Regions from separate parts of the Streptomyces sp. WMMC1477 genome, predicted to be linked through region 1. Evidence: riboswitches for the same ligand, from Rfam matches in the RefSeq annotation. Region 1 holds a riboswitch; the other holds the start of a gene.
The links. A riboswitch is a leader RNA that binds a small molecule or an ion and turns the genes downstream of it on or off. The one in region 1 is predicted to bind S-adenosylmethionine.

Region 1 (7,588 bases):
ATCAACGCGCTGAACTTCGCGCTGGGCACGACGCTGGGCGTGGCGCTGTTCGCCATCGGCGCCGCCACCGTGCACTGGTCCCGGACGCTGATGAGCGGCGCCGAGATCGTGCAGGACCGCTACCCGATCGGCGCGGACGACACCGTCAAGCAGTCGGCCCTCGCCGACCTCGCCGTCGGCGTCAAGGACTCGCAGTTCGGCCGTCGCAGGCTGCTCCGCAACACCATGTTCGGCGCGCTGGCCCTCGTGCCGCTCTCCGGCGTCGTGCTGCTCGGCAGCCTCGGCCCGGCGCCGGGCACCAAGCTGCGGCACACCGCCTGGCAGCGCGGCAAGCGTCTCGTCAACGAGAACACCTCGGAGCCGCTGCGCCCCGAGGACATCACCGTGGGCTCGCTGACCTTCGCCATGCCCGAGGGGCTGGAGCACGACTCGCACGAGTTCCAGAGGGAGATCGCCAAGGCGGCGCTCATGCTCGTCCGGCTGGAGCCGGAGGACATCAAGGACCAGCAGGAACTCGAGTGGTCCTATGAGGGCGTGGTCGCGTACTCCAAGATCTGCACCCACGTGGGCTGCCCGGTCAGCCTCTACGAGCAGCAGACGCACCACGTGCTGTGCCCCTGTCACCAGTCCACGTTCGACCTCGCCGACGGCGCGCGCGTCATCTTCGGGCCCGCCGGCCACCCGCTGCCGCAGCTGCGCATCGGGGTGGACGACGAGGGATTCCTGACGGCGCTGGACGACTTCGCCGAGCCCGTCGGACCGAGCTTCTGGGAGCGCGGATGAGTAACGCAGCCGACAACGTCCGGCCCCGGCCGGAGGCCCCACGGGGCGAGCGCATCGCGGACTGGGCCGACGGCCGACTCGGCATCTACGGTGCCGCCAAGAAGAACGTCCGGAAGGTCTTCCCGGACCACTGGTCGTTCCTCCTGGGCGAGATCGCGCTCTACTCGTTCATCATCATCATCCTGACCGGCGTCTACCTGACGCTGTTCTTCAAGCCCTCCATGGCCGAGGTCCACTACGAGGGCTCCTACGTGCCGATGCAGGGCGTGCTGATGTCGGAGGCCTTCGCCTCCACACTGGAGATCAGCTTCGACGTCCGCGGTGGTCTGCTCGTCCGGCAGATCCACCACTGGGCGGCGCTGATCTTCCTCGTCGCCATGTTCGTGCACATGATGCGGGTGTTCTTCACCGGAGCGTTCCGCAAGCCGCGCGAGCTGAACTGGCTGTTCGGCTTCCTCCTGTTCGTCCTGGGCATGTTCACCGGTTTCACCGGCTACTCGCTCCCGGACGACCTGCTCTCCGGTACCGGCATCCGCTTCATGAGCGGCGCCATCCTCGCCGTCCCGGTCGTCGGCACCTACCTGGCGATGTTCCTCTACGGCGGCGAGTTCCCGGGCACGGACATCATCCCGAGGTTCTTCGCGATCCACGTGCTGCTGCTGCCGGGCATCATGCTGGGCCTCGTCGTGGCCCACATCCTGCTGCTCGTCTACCACAAGCACACCCATTACCCCGGCCCCGGCCGCACGAACTCCAACGTCGTCGGGTTCCCCTTCATGCCGGTGTACATCGCCAAGGCCGGCGGCTTCTTCTTCCTGGTCTTCGGCATCATCGCGCTCATCTCCGCGCTGTTCCAGATCAACCCCGTGTGGGTGATCGGGCCCTACCGGCCGGACCAGGTGTCCACCAACGCCCAACCCGACTGGTACATGGGCTTCTCCGAGGGCCTCATCCGCGTGATGCCAGGCTGGGAGTGGGTCATCCCGACGGGCCACACCATCAACTTCGGTGTGTTCGTACCGTTGATGATCTTCCCGCTGGTCCTGGTCAGCCTCGCCCTGTACCCGTTCTTCGAGTCCTGGGTCACCAAGGACAAGCGCGAACACCACCTGCTGGACCGTCCGCGCAACGCTCCGACGCGTACCGCGTTCGGCGTCGCCTGGATCAGCTGGTACTTCGTCATGCTGGTCGGCGGTGGCAACGACCTGTGGGCGATCTTCTTCGACCTGTCGATCAACTCGATCACCTGGTTCGTCCGCATCGGCTTCTTCGTGGTGCCGGTCCTGGTGTTCATCGCGACGCGCCGCATCTGTCTCGGCCTGCAGCGCCGGGACCGGGACAAGGTGCTCCACGGCCGCGAGACCGGCATCATCAAGCGCCTGCCGCACGGTGAGTTCGTCGAGGTGCACGAGCCGCTCTCGCAGGAGCAGCTCCACCTGCTCACCCAGCACGAGCAGATGAAGCCGGCCGAGCTGCCGCCGCCCGTCGACGAGAACGGCGTCAAGCGCAAGATCGGTCCGGTCGAGCGGCTGCGGATCCGCGTCAGCCGGGGCTACTTCGGCCCCCACGCGCAGATCCCCAAGCCGACGCCCAAGGAGTACCAGGAGATCATGTCCGGACACGGGCACCACTGATCTCAGCAGCGGCCACAGCAGGGCCCCGCTCGCCGTCCTCGTCCGGACGGTGGACGGGGCCCTGTGGCCTTCCCGCGGGCCGCTAGTGTGGGTGATCGCGGCGTCGCGCACCGCACGCCGCTCGCGGAACTCGACAGGAGCGTGCCCATGAGCGCTGTGACCCCCGCCGCAGGCGACACCGTGGCGGACCGCTCGTGGCGGAACGTCCTGAACGCCCTGATCGCCGGCCAGGACCTCACCGCCGAGGACACGGCGTGGGCGATGGACCGGATCATGCGCGGGGAGGCGACGGACGCCCAGATCGCCGGTTTCGCCGTGGCCCTGCGGGCCAAGGGCGAGACGGTGGCCGAGGTGGCGGGCCTGGTCCGGACGATGTACGAGCACGCCAGGACGATCGACGTACCCGGCCCCACGGTGGACATCGTCGGCACCGGGGGCGACCAGGCGAAGACGGTCAACATCTCCACCATGTCGGCCATCGTGGTGGCGGGCACCGGCACGAAGGTCGTCAAGCACGGCAACCGGGCCTCCTCCTCGGCCAGCGGGGCGTCCGACGTCCTGGAGAAGCTGGGCGTGAACCTGGACCTGAGCCCCGAACGCGTCGCCGAGGTGGCGGAGGAGGCCGGGATCACCTTCTGCTTCGCGGTGAAGTTCCACCCCGCGCTGCGGCACGTCGCCAACGCGCGCCGGGAGCTCGGCGTGCCGACGCCGTTCAACTTCCTCGGCCCGCTCACCAACCCGGCCCGGGTGGGGGCGCAGGCGACCGGCGTGGCCGATGCCAGGATGGCGCCCATCCTCGCCGGTGTGCTCGCCGAGCGCGGCACCTCGGCCCTGGTGTTCCGGGGTGACGACGGCCTGGACGAGCTGACGGTGACGGCGACCTCCGCCGTCTACGTCGTGCGCGACGGCGTGGTGCGCCGGGAGAGCTTCGACCCCCGGGACGTCGGGCTCGACCTCGTCCCGGTGGAGGCGCTGCGGGGCGGGGACGCGGCGCACAACGCGGAGGTCGCGCGCAGGCTGCTGGACGGCGAGCGCGGGCCCGTGCGGGACGCGGTGGTGCTCAACTCCGCCGCCGCCCTGGTGGCCCTGACGCCGGGTGAGGCCCCGTTGGCCGAGCAGCTTCCCGGCGCGATGGCACGGGCGGCGGAGTCGATCGACTCCGGTGCCGCCCAGGCCGCCCTGCACCGCTGGGCCGCGGCCACCCGCGCCTGAGGCCGAGGGGAGGGCTCTGCCGGGCCCGGGGGCTGTGGCATACTCGGCGCAGGTCACGAGTGACAGCGACGAAGGCCCCGGCCCGCTGTCCGGCAACCCTCCAACCGTGGCGGGGTGCCCCGGGTGATGACCGGGCCGCACGACAGCAAGGTCTGCGGCAAGCGCGGTCGAGGGAGTTCCCCATGAGCAAGCGAATGCGTTAGGGCCGTTGTGCCCCGGGTCCGCACGGGCCCCGCAGCGACAGCCGCACGGTACGCGTCCCGCGTCGGGCTCGTCGGGCGTCCCCTGACCCCGGCCCCCGCGACGCCCGTCCACACGACGTCGGCCGGCCGCGCCCGGAACCTACTCCACCCCGTCCTTCCTGGGAGATCCCCATGTCCCTCGCCACCCCTGCCTCCGTCACGTTCCGTACCGGTGGAGACACCCCGGGCGACGCACCGCTGCCCGTGCTCGGCGCCGACGTCCGGGTGCCCGGCGCCGAGCAGGTCACCTACGCGGCCCTCGACTACGCGGCCAGCGCGCCCGTCCTCCGGCGCGTCTGGGACGACGTCGCCTCCTACGCCCCCTACTACGGCAGCGTGCACCGGGGCGCCGGCTACCTCTCCCGGCTCTCCACCGAGCTGTTCGAGCAGAGCCGTGCCACCGTGGGCGCGTTCCTCGGCTGCCGCCCCGACGACGCGGTCGTGTTCACCCGTTCCACGACGGACTCCCTCAACCTGCTGGCCGGCGCGCTGCCGGAGGGAACCCGGGTGTTCGTCTTCGCCTCCGAGCACCATGCGGCGCTGCTGCCCTGGCGCGGCCGGGACACGCACTGGCTGGACGTTCCGCGCAGCCCCCGGGAGGCGGTGGGGCTCCTGGCGGAGGCGCTGCGCGGTGCCGGGCCGGGGCCGGCGCTGGTGTGCGTGACGGGGGCGTCCAACGTGACGGGGGAGCTGTGGCCCGTCGCGGAGCTGTCCGCCGTCGCCCACCGGTACGGCGCTCGCGTCGTCCTGGACGCCGCCCAGCTCGCCCCGCACCACCCCGTGGACATCGGAGCGCTCGACGTCGACTACGTGGCCTTCTCCGGCCACAAGCTCTACGCGCCCTTCGGTGCCGGCGTCCTGGCCGGGCGCGCGGACTGGCTGCGCGCGGCCGAGCCGTATCTGGCCGGCGGCGGGGCGAGCCGTGCCGTGGCGCGCGCTGCGGACGGCTCCGTCTCGGCGCAGTGGCACACGACGGCGGCCCGGCACGAGGCGGGCTCGCCCAACGTCATCGGGGCGTACGCCATCGCCTCGGCGTGCCGGGCGCTCACGGAGGCGGGGTTCGACCGGCTCGTGGAGCGGGAGCGGCGGCTCCTGGCGCGCCTGCGCGCCGGGCTGGCCGAGCTGCCGGGCATCCGGGTGCTTTCGCTCTTCGGGCCCGGGGCCGAGCGCGTGGGCGTCGTGTCGTTCACCGTCGACGGCTGGAGCTGCCGCGACTTCGCCGCCGCGCTCGCTTCCGTGTACGGGATCGGGGTGCGCGACGGGCTGTTCTGCGCGCACCCGCTGCTGCGCGCCCTGCTCGGGGCCGGGGACGCGGCGCCGGGGGAGTGGGGGGCGAGCCGGGCGCGGGGGGACGGGAGCTGGGGGCCGTCCGGGTGAGCTTCGGTGTGGGGACGCCACAGGAGCACATCGAGCGGTTCCTCACGGCCGCCGCGGAGCTGCTGCGCCGGGGCTCGTCCGGCGTATCGGCCGCGTAGCGGTCGGTCGCGCGGCTCCCCGCGCCCTTCCCGGGGCGCGGGCTCAGGCGTCCAGGCCGATGGCGAAGGCCGCTTCCAGGTCGTGCTGGGAGTAGGTGCGGAACGCGATGTGGGTTTCGGTGGAGAGCACCCCGGGAATCTTGCTGATCCGCCCGGGGATGACGTCGGCCAGGTCGTCGTGCCGTGCCACCCGCACCATGGCGATGAGGTTGTGCGCGCCGGTCACGGAGTAGACCTCGCTGACGCCGTCCAGCGCGGCGATCTGCTCGGCGACCTCGGGGATCGCGTCGGTGCTGGTCTTGATGAGCACGATCGATGTGATCACGGCGTCGTCTCTCCCTCGGTGGCCTGGGCGGGCCCGCTCACTCTAGCCCCACGCGCGGATGACGGCTCGGCCACGGCGTGACCACTCCGCACACGCGGTGGCTCGCAGGCCGTAGGGTTGCGGGTGAGAACCTGCCCCGCACAAGGACGTGCCCGCGAGCAGCCAACGGACGAACTGGGAAAGTCGAGGACGAACCATGCCGGTCCCTCAGCCGACGGCCGACACGCGCTGGCGCTGCACCCTGTGCGGGAACCTGACCCGCTTCGACGTGACGCGCAGCAGCAGGGTCGTCGAATACGTACACCTCGATCTGGCCGGTGAGCCGAAGGTGGAGGAGAGCGAGGTGCTGAGCGAGGCGCTGGAGTCCGTGCGCTGCCGCTGGTGCAACGCGGTCGACCAGGTGGAACTCGTGGACCGGCCGGGCGGCGAGGACTGAGCAGAGACGGACGGGTGCTGAGGCGTGCAGGAGACGACGGGCGGTGAGCCGCACCGGGAGCGGCGATCCGGTGCCGAGGAGCGGCCGCGTGCCGCCGAGGCGCTGGACCGCCCGTTGCCCGAGCGGGTGCGCCGCCGGGTCGTGGCGCTCACCGGGGACGCCATCGGTGCCCTGACGGTCGCCGAGCTGCCCGCCCCGGTGCGCCAGTACGCGCGGTTCACCCCGGCGCGCCGGGCCAAGTTCGGCGGCAACGCTATGGCCGCCGCGCTGGAGACGGACGCGCTGTTCCGCCAGCGCATCGGGGCCCGGTTGCGCGAGCTGCTGCCCGAGCTGGCCGAGGCCATCGCGGAGGGCTCGCCTCCGGCCGCGGCCGACCCGGTGGACGTCGCGGCGCTCGCCTACGTCCTGCGCCCCGACGGCTGGCCGAAGCTGGTGACGGCGGCGGGGGAGGAGGCGCAGCGGGCGCAGGCGGAGCGGGCCGGTGCGGAGGCCGAGCGAGAACTGGAGCGCCTGCGGGCGGAGTTGGCCCAGGCCCGCAGCGCGAGCCGGGAGGACGGCGGCAGGCTGCGCGCGGAGCTGGAGGCGGCCCGCCGGGAGATGGACGGGCTGCACCGCAGGCTGCGCAGCGCGCAGGCCGACATCAAGCGAGGCGAGGCCGCTCTGCGCAAGCTCCAGGCGGAGTTGGACGAGGTCCGGGCGCGGGCGCAGGCGCAGAAGGCGGCGGCCGACAGCGAGGCGCGGCGGCTGCGGGCCCGGGCCGCCGAGGCGGAGTCGGCGCTGGAGGCCGGGCGCCGGGCGGTGCGGGAGGGTCGCGGCGTGGCCGACATGCGGGTGCGGCTGCTGCTCGACACCGTGCTGGACGCCGCCCAGGGGCTGCGCCGCGAGCTGGCGCTGCCGCCCGCGTCCCAGCACCCGGCGGACACGGTGGAGGCCGTCGAGCCGGGGCGGATGAGCCCGAAGGACGTGGCGCACCGGGCGCTGTCGGAGGAGGACCCGGCGCTGCTGGACCAGTTGCTGGCGCTGCCGCAGGTGCATCTGCTGGTAGACGGCTACAACGTGACGAAGACGGGCTATCCGACGCTGCCGCTGGAGAAGCAGCGGCTGCGGCTGCTGGGCGGGCTCGCGGGGCTGGCCGCGCAGTCGGGGGCGGAGGTCACCTGCGTGTTCGACGGCGCGGAGTTGGCCGCTCCGGTGCTGCTGGCTCCGCCGCGCGGGGTGCGGGTGCTGTTCAGCAAGCCCGGGCAGACGGCCGACGAGCTGATCCGTCGGCTGGTGCGGGCCGAGCCCGAGGGCCGTCCGGTGGTCGTGGTCTCGACGGACCGGGAGGTCGCCGACGGGGTGGCCGAGGCGGGGGCGCGGCCGGTCGCGTCGGCGCTGCTCCTGAGGCGACTTGCCCGCTCCTGAGTGCGGAGTCCGTTTTCTCGCTCCTGTCATCATGCGTCCGGTCTGTGATGCGGCCGGTGCCTACGGTGTGTCAAGTG
Region 2 (7,588 bases), 1.3 Mb from region 1:
GGTGTAGGGCACGAACCGCAGCTCTCCCCAGGCCTCGCCCAGGGCCAGCCGGCGTTCCCAGGAGGCGCGGGAGCCGACCCGGCCGGCCATCATCGCCTCGGCCCCGGTGCTGCCCGCGACGGCGGCGACGACGAGGTCCCCGTCCTGGCGCACGAGGTTGACGGCGGCCATCTCGAAACCGAGGCCGGTGACGATGCCGTCGGCGACCGTCTGGAGGGTGTCGGCGAGGCTGCGGGCGGTGTTGAGCTGCGCCACGGACTGGTGCAGGCGACGCAGGCTGGTGAGGCGGACGTACGGCTCGGAATCGGTGTCCATCGCCCTCCCCTCGTGGCTCGTCGCCGGCCCGAAATGCCACTCGTCCGAGTGTTTCCGCCACTGAATCACAGGCTGCTCCACCCCCGGTACACAGGGTCAGCAATAAATCTCATCTGTGACTCATGTCACAATAAGAGGTTCTGGAGGTGCGGATTTCCCCTCCGGTGAGCGCCGTCGTACCCCTGTTCGGGGCGGTTGGTGCCGGTCCTAGGACCCGGCTGGTTCCCGGGCCCGATGCGCCCCGGCCCGGCGGCTCGCTAGCGTCGCCGCTGTGTTTCCGACAGCAGCGCACCGCACCGATACCGCCGCCGACACCGCGCGGACGGCGTCCGCCGACCCCGCCGACGCCGCCGCCGTCCCCCATCCTGGAGGGGTGAACGAGGAGCAGTTCCGAGCGGCCATGGCCCGGCTCGCCGCCGGGGTGGTCCTGGTGACGGCCTTCGACCCCGAGGAGGGGGCCCGGGGCGCCTACGTCGGGATGACGGCGACGGCCTTCGTCTCCGTCAGCCTCGACCCCCCGCTCGTCCTCCTCAGCGTCCGCACCGGCTCCCGGATGGACGAGCTGCTGGCCCGGCGCGAGCTGTGGGCCGCCAACCTGCTGGCCGACAACCAGCGGCAGACGGCCGGGCGCTTCGCCATGAAGGGCCGGCTCAGCGACGAGCTGCTCTTCCGGGAGCTGCCGCACACCCGGGGCGACATCGCCGAGGCCCCCCTCGTCCACGGCGCACTCGCCCACCTGGAGTGCCGCACCGAGCAGCGCGTCCCCGCCGGCGACCACACGCTGCTCGTGGCCCGCGTCCTGACGACGGGCGTGCCCGGAGCCGACGGCGGCCCCCTCACCTACTTCCAGGGCCGCTACCGCACCCTGGGCTGAGCCGGGCACCCGGGGCCGGGTCGGGGCCGCCCCCGGGGCACGCGTTACGTTGGCCGGGGCGACGGAGGCGGGGGTGAGCACACGGTGAGCGAGAGCACGGACGGGCCCGAGGACGAGCCGCGGGGCGCGCCCAGGGGCACGGCCGGTGCCGGGCCCGGGGACGGGCCCGCCCGGGAGCTGTCCGCGCGGGACGAGGCCGTGCTCGCCGTCGAGCGGCGGGGCTGGCCGGGGCCGGGCGCGAAGGAGCGGGCGATACGCGAGCGGCTGGGCATGCCGCCGACGCGCTACTACCAGGTGCTCAACGCCCTGCTCGACGACCCCCGGGCCCTCGCCCACGACCCGGTGACGGTGAACCGGCTCCGGCGCGTCAGAGACGCGCAGCGGCGGCGCCGGTAGGGTCACGGGCATGGTCCGCTTCGACGCGCACGCCATCACGCCCGCCGGGCGCACCGGCTTCGAGGCCATCCAGGCCGGTCCGGGCCGCTCGGTCGTCGCCTTCGACTTCGACGGCACCCTCGCCCCCATCGTCCCCGACCCGGCGGACGCCCGCCCCCACCCCGACGTGCTGCCCGCGCTGGTGCGGCTCGCGCCCCATGTGGCCGGGATCGCGGTCGTCACCGGGCGGCCCGCCGAGCTCGCCGTGCGGTACGGGGGCTTCGCCGACGTACCGGGCCTGGAGGGCCTCACCGTCCTGGGCGGCTACGGCGCCGAGCGCTGGGACGCCGCCACCGGCGAGGCCTCCACGCCGCCCCCCGACCCCGAGGTGGCCGCCGTCCGCGCCGAACTCCCCGGCCTCCTCGGGAGCCTGGCCCTGCCCGAAGGCGTCACCGTCGAGGACAAGGGGCTGGCCGTCGCCGTCCACACCCGGCGGTCCACCGATCCGGAGGGCGCGCTGGCCGTCCTGCGCGAGCCGCTGGCCGCCGTGGCCGAGCGGCACGGCCTGCACCTCGAACCGGGGCGCTGCGTCCTGGAGTTGCGTCCGCGCGGCATGGACAAGGGGCTGGCGCTCGCCGCCTATCTGGCGGAGCGGGGCGCGGGCCCCGCCCTCTACGCCGGCGACGACCTGGGGGATCTGGCGGCCTTCGCCGCGCTGGAGCGGCGGCGCGCCGAGGGGCTGCCGGTGCTCCTGGTCAGCGCCGCCCCCGAGGTGCCCGCGCTGGCCTCCCGGGCCGACGTCGTCGTCCCGGGGCCGGCGGGCGTCGCCGCGCTGCTGCGCTCGCTCGCGGAGCCGTGGGCGGCGCCTACGCCTCGCTGAGCGCGCGGAGTTGGGCGAGGAACCAGGCGCGCGGCGGCAGCGCCGTCGCGGCGGCGGCGAGCCGCTTGGTGGCCTGCGTGCGCGCCTCCGGCGCGACGGAGAGGGCCTCGTCCAGGGCCCGGGCCGTGGCGCCGACGTCGTAGGGGTTCACCAGCAGCGCGTCCTCGCCCAGTTCGGCGGCGGCCCCGGCCTCGCGGGAGAGGACGAGCGCGCAGCCGTGGTCGGAGACGACGGGCACCTCCTTGGCGACGAGGTTCATCCCGTCCCGGATCGGGTTGACCAGGGCCACGTCCGCCAGCCGGTACGCGGCCAGCGAGCGGGCGAAGTCGTCCTCGACGTGCAGCACCACCGGCGTCCAGCCGGCCGTGCCGAACTCGGCGTTGACCGCGTCCGCGAGGCGGGAGACCTCCGCCGTGTAGTCGCGGTAGACGGCGAGGTCCTGCCGGGAGGGGTAGGCGAAGGCCACGTGCACCACCCGCTCCCGCCAGTGCGGGAAATCGGTCAGCAGCCTGCGGTAGGCGTGCAGGCCGCGCACGATGTTCTTCGACAGCTCGGTGCGGTCCACCCGGACGATCGTGCGGCGGCCCTCGCCGATCCGCTCGCGCAGCGCGGCCATCCGCTCCTCGACGTCCGCCCGGTGGGCGCGTTCGCGCAGGAAGGCGGCGTCCGCGCCCAGCCCGTGCACGCCGACGCGGGTCGTGCGGCCCTCGTGGGTGATCAGCAGCTCGTCGTCCGCAGAGGCTTCCGCCGGCTCCACCGTCGCGCCCAGGACGTCGGCGCAGCAGGCGGCGAACGCCTCGGCCCAGCGCCGGGTGAGGAACGCGGCGCGGTCGGCGCCGAGGATGCCGCGCAGCACGGCCGTGGCGGCCGCGTCGGGGAGTATCCGGTAGTACGCGGTGGGGGCCCAGGGGGTGTGCGAGAAGTGGCCGGTCCGCAGGTCCGGCCGTAGCCGGCGCAGCAACTCGGGGACGAGCGCCAGGTGGTAGTCCTGGACGAGGACGACGGCGCCCTCGGCCGCCTCGTCGGCCAGCGCCCGGGCGAAGGCCGCGTTGTAGGCCTCGTAGGCGGCCCACCGCTCCTCGAAGCCGGTGTCGAACACCGGCTCCAGCGGCGTCTGGTAGAGCATGTGGTGGACGAACCAGAGCACCGAGTTGGCGATGCCGTTGTAGGCGTGGGCGAAGGTCTCGGCGGGGATGTCGAGCATCCGCACCCGCTGGCCGCCGGTGTCCTCCGCCGGCAGCAGCCCGTCGGCGCGCCGGACCGCCGCCCGGTCGCCCTCGCCGAGCGCGGCGCACACCCACACGGCGTCCGTCCCGGGGCCGACGGCCGAGAGCCCGGAGACGAGGCCGCCGCCGCCGCGTCTCGCGCCGAGCGAGCCGTCCTCGGCGAACGAGTAGGAGACCGGACCACGGTTGGAGGCGACCAGGACCTGGGACACGTGGGACGCAGCGACCATGCGGCGAGCGTATCCGCATCGGCCGCCGTTCAAACGGCCGTGCGGTTCCGCCCCCGCGAGGGGCGCGGGGAACCGCGCGACCGTCCGCGGCGGACCCGCGGTTCGCGACGCGCGTGCGGGGGCACCCCGTGTCCGGGCCGGGCCCGGTGCCGGGGGCTGCGCGACCGGGCGACGGGCGGCCTACGCGGCGTGGCGGGCGGCGGTGTACTCCGGGACCGTGCTCATCGGCGGCCGCTCCTCGGTGTCCACGGGATGCGTGCGGGGGACGAAGCCGCCGCCCTCCTCGCGGGCGAACTGGGTCAGCCCGGCGTGGGTGAGCGGCGCCCCCGCGATGCGCCGCTGCGCCGTGCGGTAGATGGCCGCCGCCATCCTGCCCAGGGCCTGGCCGTCCTGGTTGCGGTGCTTGCGGACGCCGACGTCGACCTGGGCGAGGGCGTCCAGCCCGACGGCGTGCAGGGAGTCCACCAGCAGCGCCAGCTCGACGCCGTAGCCGACGGGGAAGGGCAGCCGCTCCAGGAGCGAGCGCCGGGCGGCGTACTCCCCGCCGAGCGGCTGGACGAACCCGGCCAGCCGGGGCCAGTGCAGGTTGAGCACGGGCCGTGCCACCAACTCGGTGACGCGGCCGCCGCCCGCCGGGCTGTCCCCGAGCGGCCGGTCGTACATCCCCTTGACGAGGTGCAGCTCCGGGTCGGTGAGCAGTGGGCCGACGATGCCGGAGACGAAGGTGGAGCGGAAGTCCCGCAGATCGGCGTCGACGAAGCAGACGATCTCGCCGCTGGTGGCCAGGAGCGAGCGCCACAGCACCTCCCCCTTGCCGGGCACGGTCGGCACCCGGGGCAGCAGCGAGTCCCGGTGGACGACCTTGGCCCCGGCCGCCGCCGCCACGTCCCCGGTGCGGTCGCTGGAGCCGGAGTCGAGCACCACCAGCTCGTCGACGAGCGGGACCTCCCGCGTCATGAGTTCGGCACGGATCGTGGTCACGATGTCGCCGACGGTGGCCTCCTCGTTGAGCGCGGGGAGCACGACGCTCACGCTGCCGTGCGCCCCCGCCGCCCGCTTTGCGGCGAGCAGCCGCGCGAGCGGTCGGTCCGATGCGCTCCAGGAGCGCCGGTGCAGCCAGCTCTCGACCTCGTTCAGCACGTATCCGCCTCCAGCGATCAGCCGCGAACGCCTGCGTCTCGCGGTTCGGACGACCCCATCCACCCTCACGGCCGTCGGTTACAGTCTTGAACAGCGCACGTGACCTCCGCATGTCGGGGCACGTCGCGGACGGACCCGGCGCCCACCGGCGCCACCGACAAACACGCCGCCCGGCGTCATAGAGCTCATCCAGAGGGGCAGAGGGAACGGCCCGTAGAAGCCCCGGCAACCCTCCCGCGCGCGATTGCGTCATTCCGGTTCATTCCGGAGGCGAAGGCCGCCGTGGGGAAGGTGCCAATTCCGTCCCATGGCGAGAGCCGTCGTGGGGAAGATGAGGAGAAAGGGCCTCGCCTCCATGGCCGTGAACACGGTTTCAAGCACCGAATCCAACTCCGCCGCCGCTGTCGGCAGCGCCGCCGCGGGCGTCTCGCTCGGCCCCGCCGTGGCGCTGTCCTGTCGCGAGTGCGGCGAGCGTACCCCGCTGGGCCCCAGCTTCGCCTGTGTGGCCTGTTTCGGCCCGCTGGAGATCGCCTACGAGCTGCCCCGGGGTGACGCCGAGGCGCTGCGCCGGCGGATCGAGGCCGGTCCCGACAACATCTGGCGGTACGCGCCGCTGCTGCCCGTGCCCGCCGACGTCGCCGCCAAGCCGAACCTGAACCCGGGCTTCACCAAGCTCGTGCGCGCCGACAACCTGGCCAAGGAGCTGGGCGTCACCGGTGAGCTGCACGTCAAGGACGACTCCGGCAACCCCACGCACTCCTTCAAGGACCGCGTCGTGGCCATCGCCGTCGAGGCCGCCCGCGCCTTCGGCTTCACCACGCTCTCCTGTTCCTCCACCGGCAACCTGGCCGGCGCGGTCGGTGCCGCGGCGGCCCGCGCCGGGCTGCGGTCGTGCGTGTTCATCCCGCACGACCTGGAGCAGGGCAAGGTCGTCATGGCCGCCGTGTACGGGGGCGACCTCGTGGGCATCGAGGGCACCTACGACGACGTCAACCGGTTCTGCAGCGAGCTGATCGGCGACCCGGCCGGTGAGGGCTGGGGCTTCGTCAACGTCAATCTGCGCCCCTACTACGCCGAGGGCTCCAAGACGCTCGCGTACGAGATCTGCGAGCAGCTCGGCTGGCGGCTGCCGGACCAGATCGTCGTCCCGATCGCCTCCGGCTCCCAGCTCACCAAGATCGACAAGGGGCTGCGGGAGCTGGTCGAGCTGGGCCTCGTCGAGGACCGGCCGTACAGGATCTTCGGCGCCCAGGCCGAGGGCTGCTCCCCGGTCTCCCAGGCGTTCAAGGGCGGCCGCGACGTCGTCCGCCCGGTGCGGCCGGACACCATCGCCAAGTCGCTCGCCATCGGCAACCCCGCCGACGGCCCGTACGTGCTCGACATCGCCCGCCGCACCGGTGGCGCGGTGGAGGACGTGACGGACGAGCAGGTGGTCGACGCGATCAAGCTGCTGGCCCGCACCGAGGGCGTCTTCGCGGAGACGGCGGGCGGCGTGACCGTCGGCGTCACCCGCAAGCTGATCGAGAACGGCCTGCTCGACCCGGCGCTGACCACCGTCGTCCTCAACACCGGCGACGGCCTGAAGACGCTGGACGCCGTCGCGCCGACGACCGGCCCCAGCGCCGTCATCCGCCCTTCGCTGGACGCCTTCCGCGCCGCCGGCCTGGCGTGAGCCGCGTCCCGCGGCCCGTCTGACCCACGCCCTTACGACTCGGGTACCCGGGACCCGGTACCCACGACTCGCGAAAGTGATCCCACCATGAGCGTCAACGTCCGCATTCCCACCATCCTGCGCACCTACACGGGCGGCCAGGCCGAGGTCACCGCCGAGGGCGCCACCCTGGGGGAGGTGCTGGCCGACCTGGAGAAGAACCACGCCGGCATCAGCGCCCGGGTGCTGGACGACACGGGCAAGCTGCGCCGTTTCGTGAACGTGTACGTCAACGACGACGACGTCCGCTTCGCGGAGGGCCTCGCGACGCCGACCCCGGACGGTGTGGGCGTCTCCATCATCCCCGCCGTGGCCGGCGGCGCGGTCTGAGCGTCGGCGGTTCCTGCGACGGACGCACTGACGGTCCGTCACTTCGCCCTCGGCGTAAGTTCGTTGCGGCTCCGCCCCGTCCCCGGGGCGGAGCCGCGGCGTGTTCGCGGCCCTCCAGAGAGGCGGAAGCGGTCATTCCGGCTTCCGCGAAGCGGTAGGGTGAGATGCGAAACCCCCCTGACAGCACCCCGCATGACGGAGATTCATGCGGGAAGTTCTGCCTGCCACGGAAAGTGGCGCAGAAAGTTATGTCCGGTTGACTCCTGTTATGTCCTGCCGGGTCTGTCCCGGTTCATCGATGGATGGCCGCTATCGGGCGATCGGTTCTCCGTGGATTTCTCGTCTGATTGACCTGTTGCACAGGGCGTTCGTCCAGATACATTCAGCGGCGGTCGACGCGTTCCGGCGCACAGCACCCTCGCGACCCAGGGGGTGGACTCTGACCCGGGTCCGCGGAGTGCGGGCTCGTGCAAAGGGCCAGTAATAGGGGAGTTAGGAATGGCTCAG

Region 2: another riboswitch for S-adenosylmethionine. It lies ahead of thrC (threonine synthase); the one in region 1 lies ahead of O7609_RS03990 (aminotransferase class V-fold PLP-dependent enzyme).

What each region holds. Positions count from the first base shown of each region.
Region 1 is NZ_JAPZBD010000003.1:801,783-809,370, reverse strand. It holds gene qcrA (cytochrome bc1 complex Rieske iron-sulfur subunit) at 1-783, shown strand, start outside; gene qcrB (cytochrome bc1 complex cytochrome b subunit) at 780-2,417, shown strand; gene trpD (anthranilate phosphoribosyltransferase) at 2,565-3,629, shown strand; SAM riboswitch class IV at 3,681-3,799, shown strand; partial or broken gene O7609_RS03990 (aminotransferase class V-fold PLP-dependent enzyme) at 4,004-5,353, shown strand; gene O7609_RS03985 (Lrp/AsnC family transcriptional regulator) at 5,390-5,671, opposite strand; gene O7609_RS03980 (hypothetical protein) at 5,868-6,107, shown strand; gene O7609_RS03975 (NYN domain-containing protein) at 6,132-7,511, shown strand.
Region 2 is NZ_JAPZBD010000003.1:2,079,179-2,086,766, reverse strand. It holds gene cdgB (diguanylate cyclase CdgB) at 1-315, opposite strand, end outside; gene O7609_RS09515 (flavin reductase family protein) at 587-1,189, shown strand; gene O7609_RS09510 (DUF3263 domain-containing protein) at 1,274-1,585, shown strand; gene otsB (trehalose-phosphatase) at 1,596-2,444, shown strand; gene O7609_RS09500 (alpha,alpha-trehalose-phosphate synthase (UDP-forming)) at 2,431-3,900, opposite strand; gene O7609_RS09495 (glucosyl-3-phosphoglycerate synthase) at 4,081-5,040, opposite strand; SAM riboswitch class I at 5,223-5,378, shown strand; gene thrC (threonine synthase) at 5,396-6,712, shown strand; gene O7609_RS09485 (MoaD/ThiS family protein) at 6,800-7,081, shown strand; gene O7609_RS09480 (cold-shock protein) at 7,580-7,588, shown strand, end outside.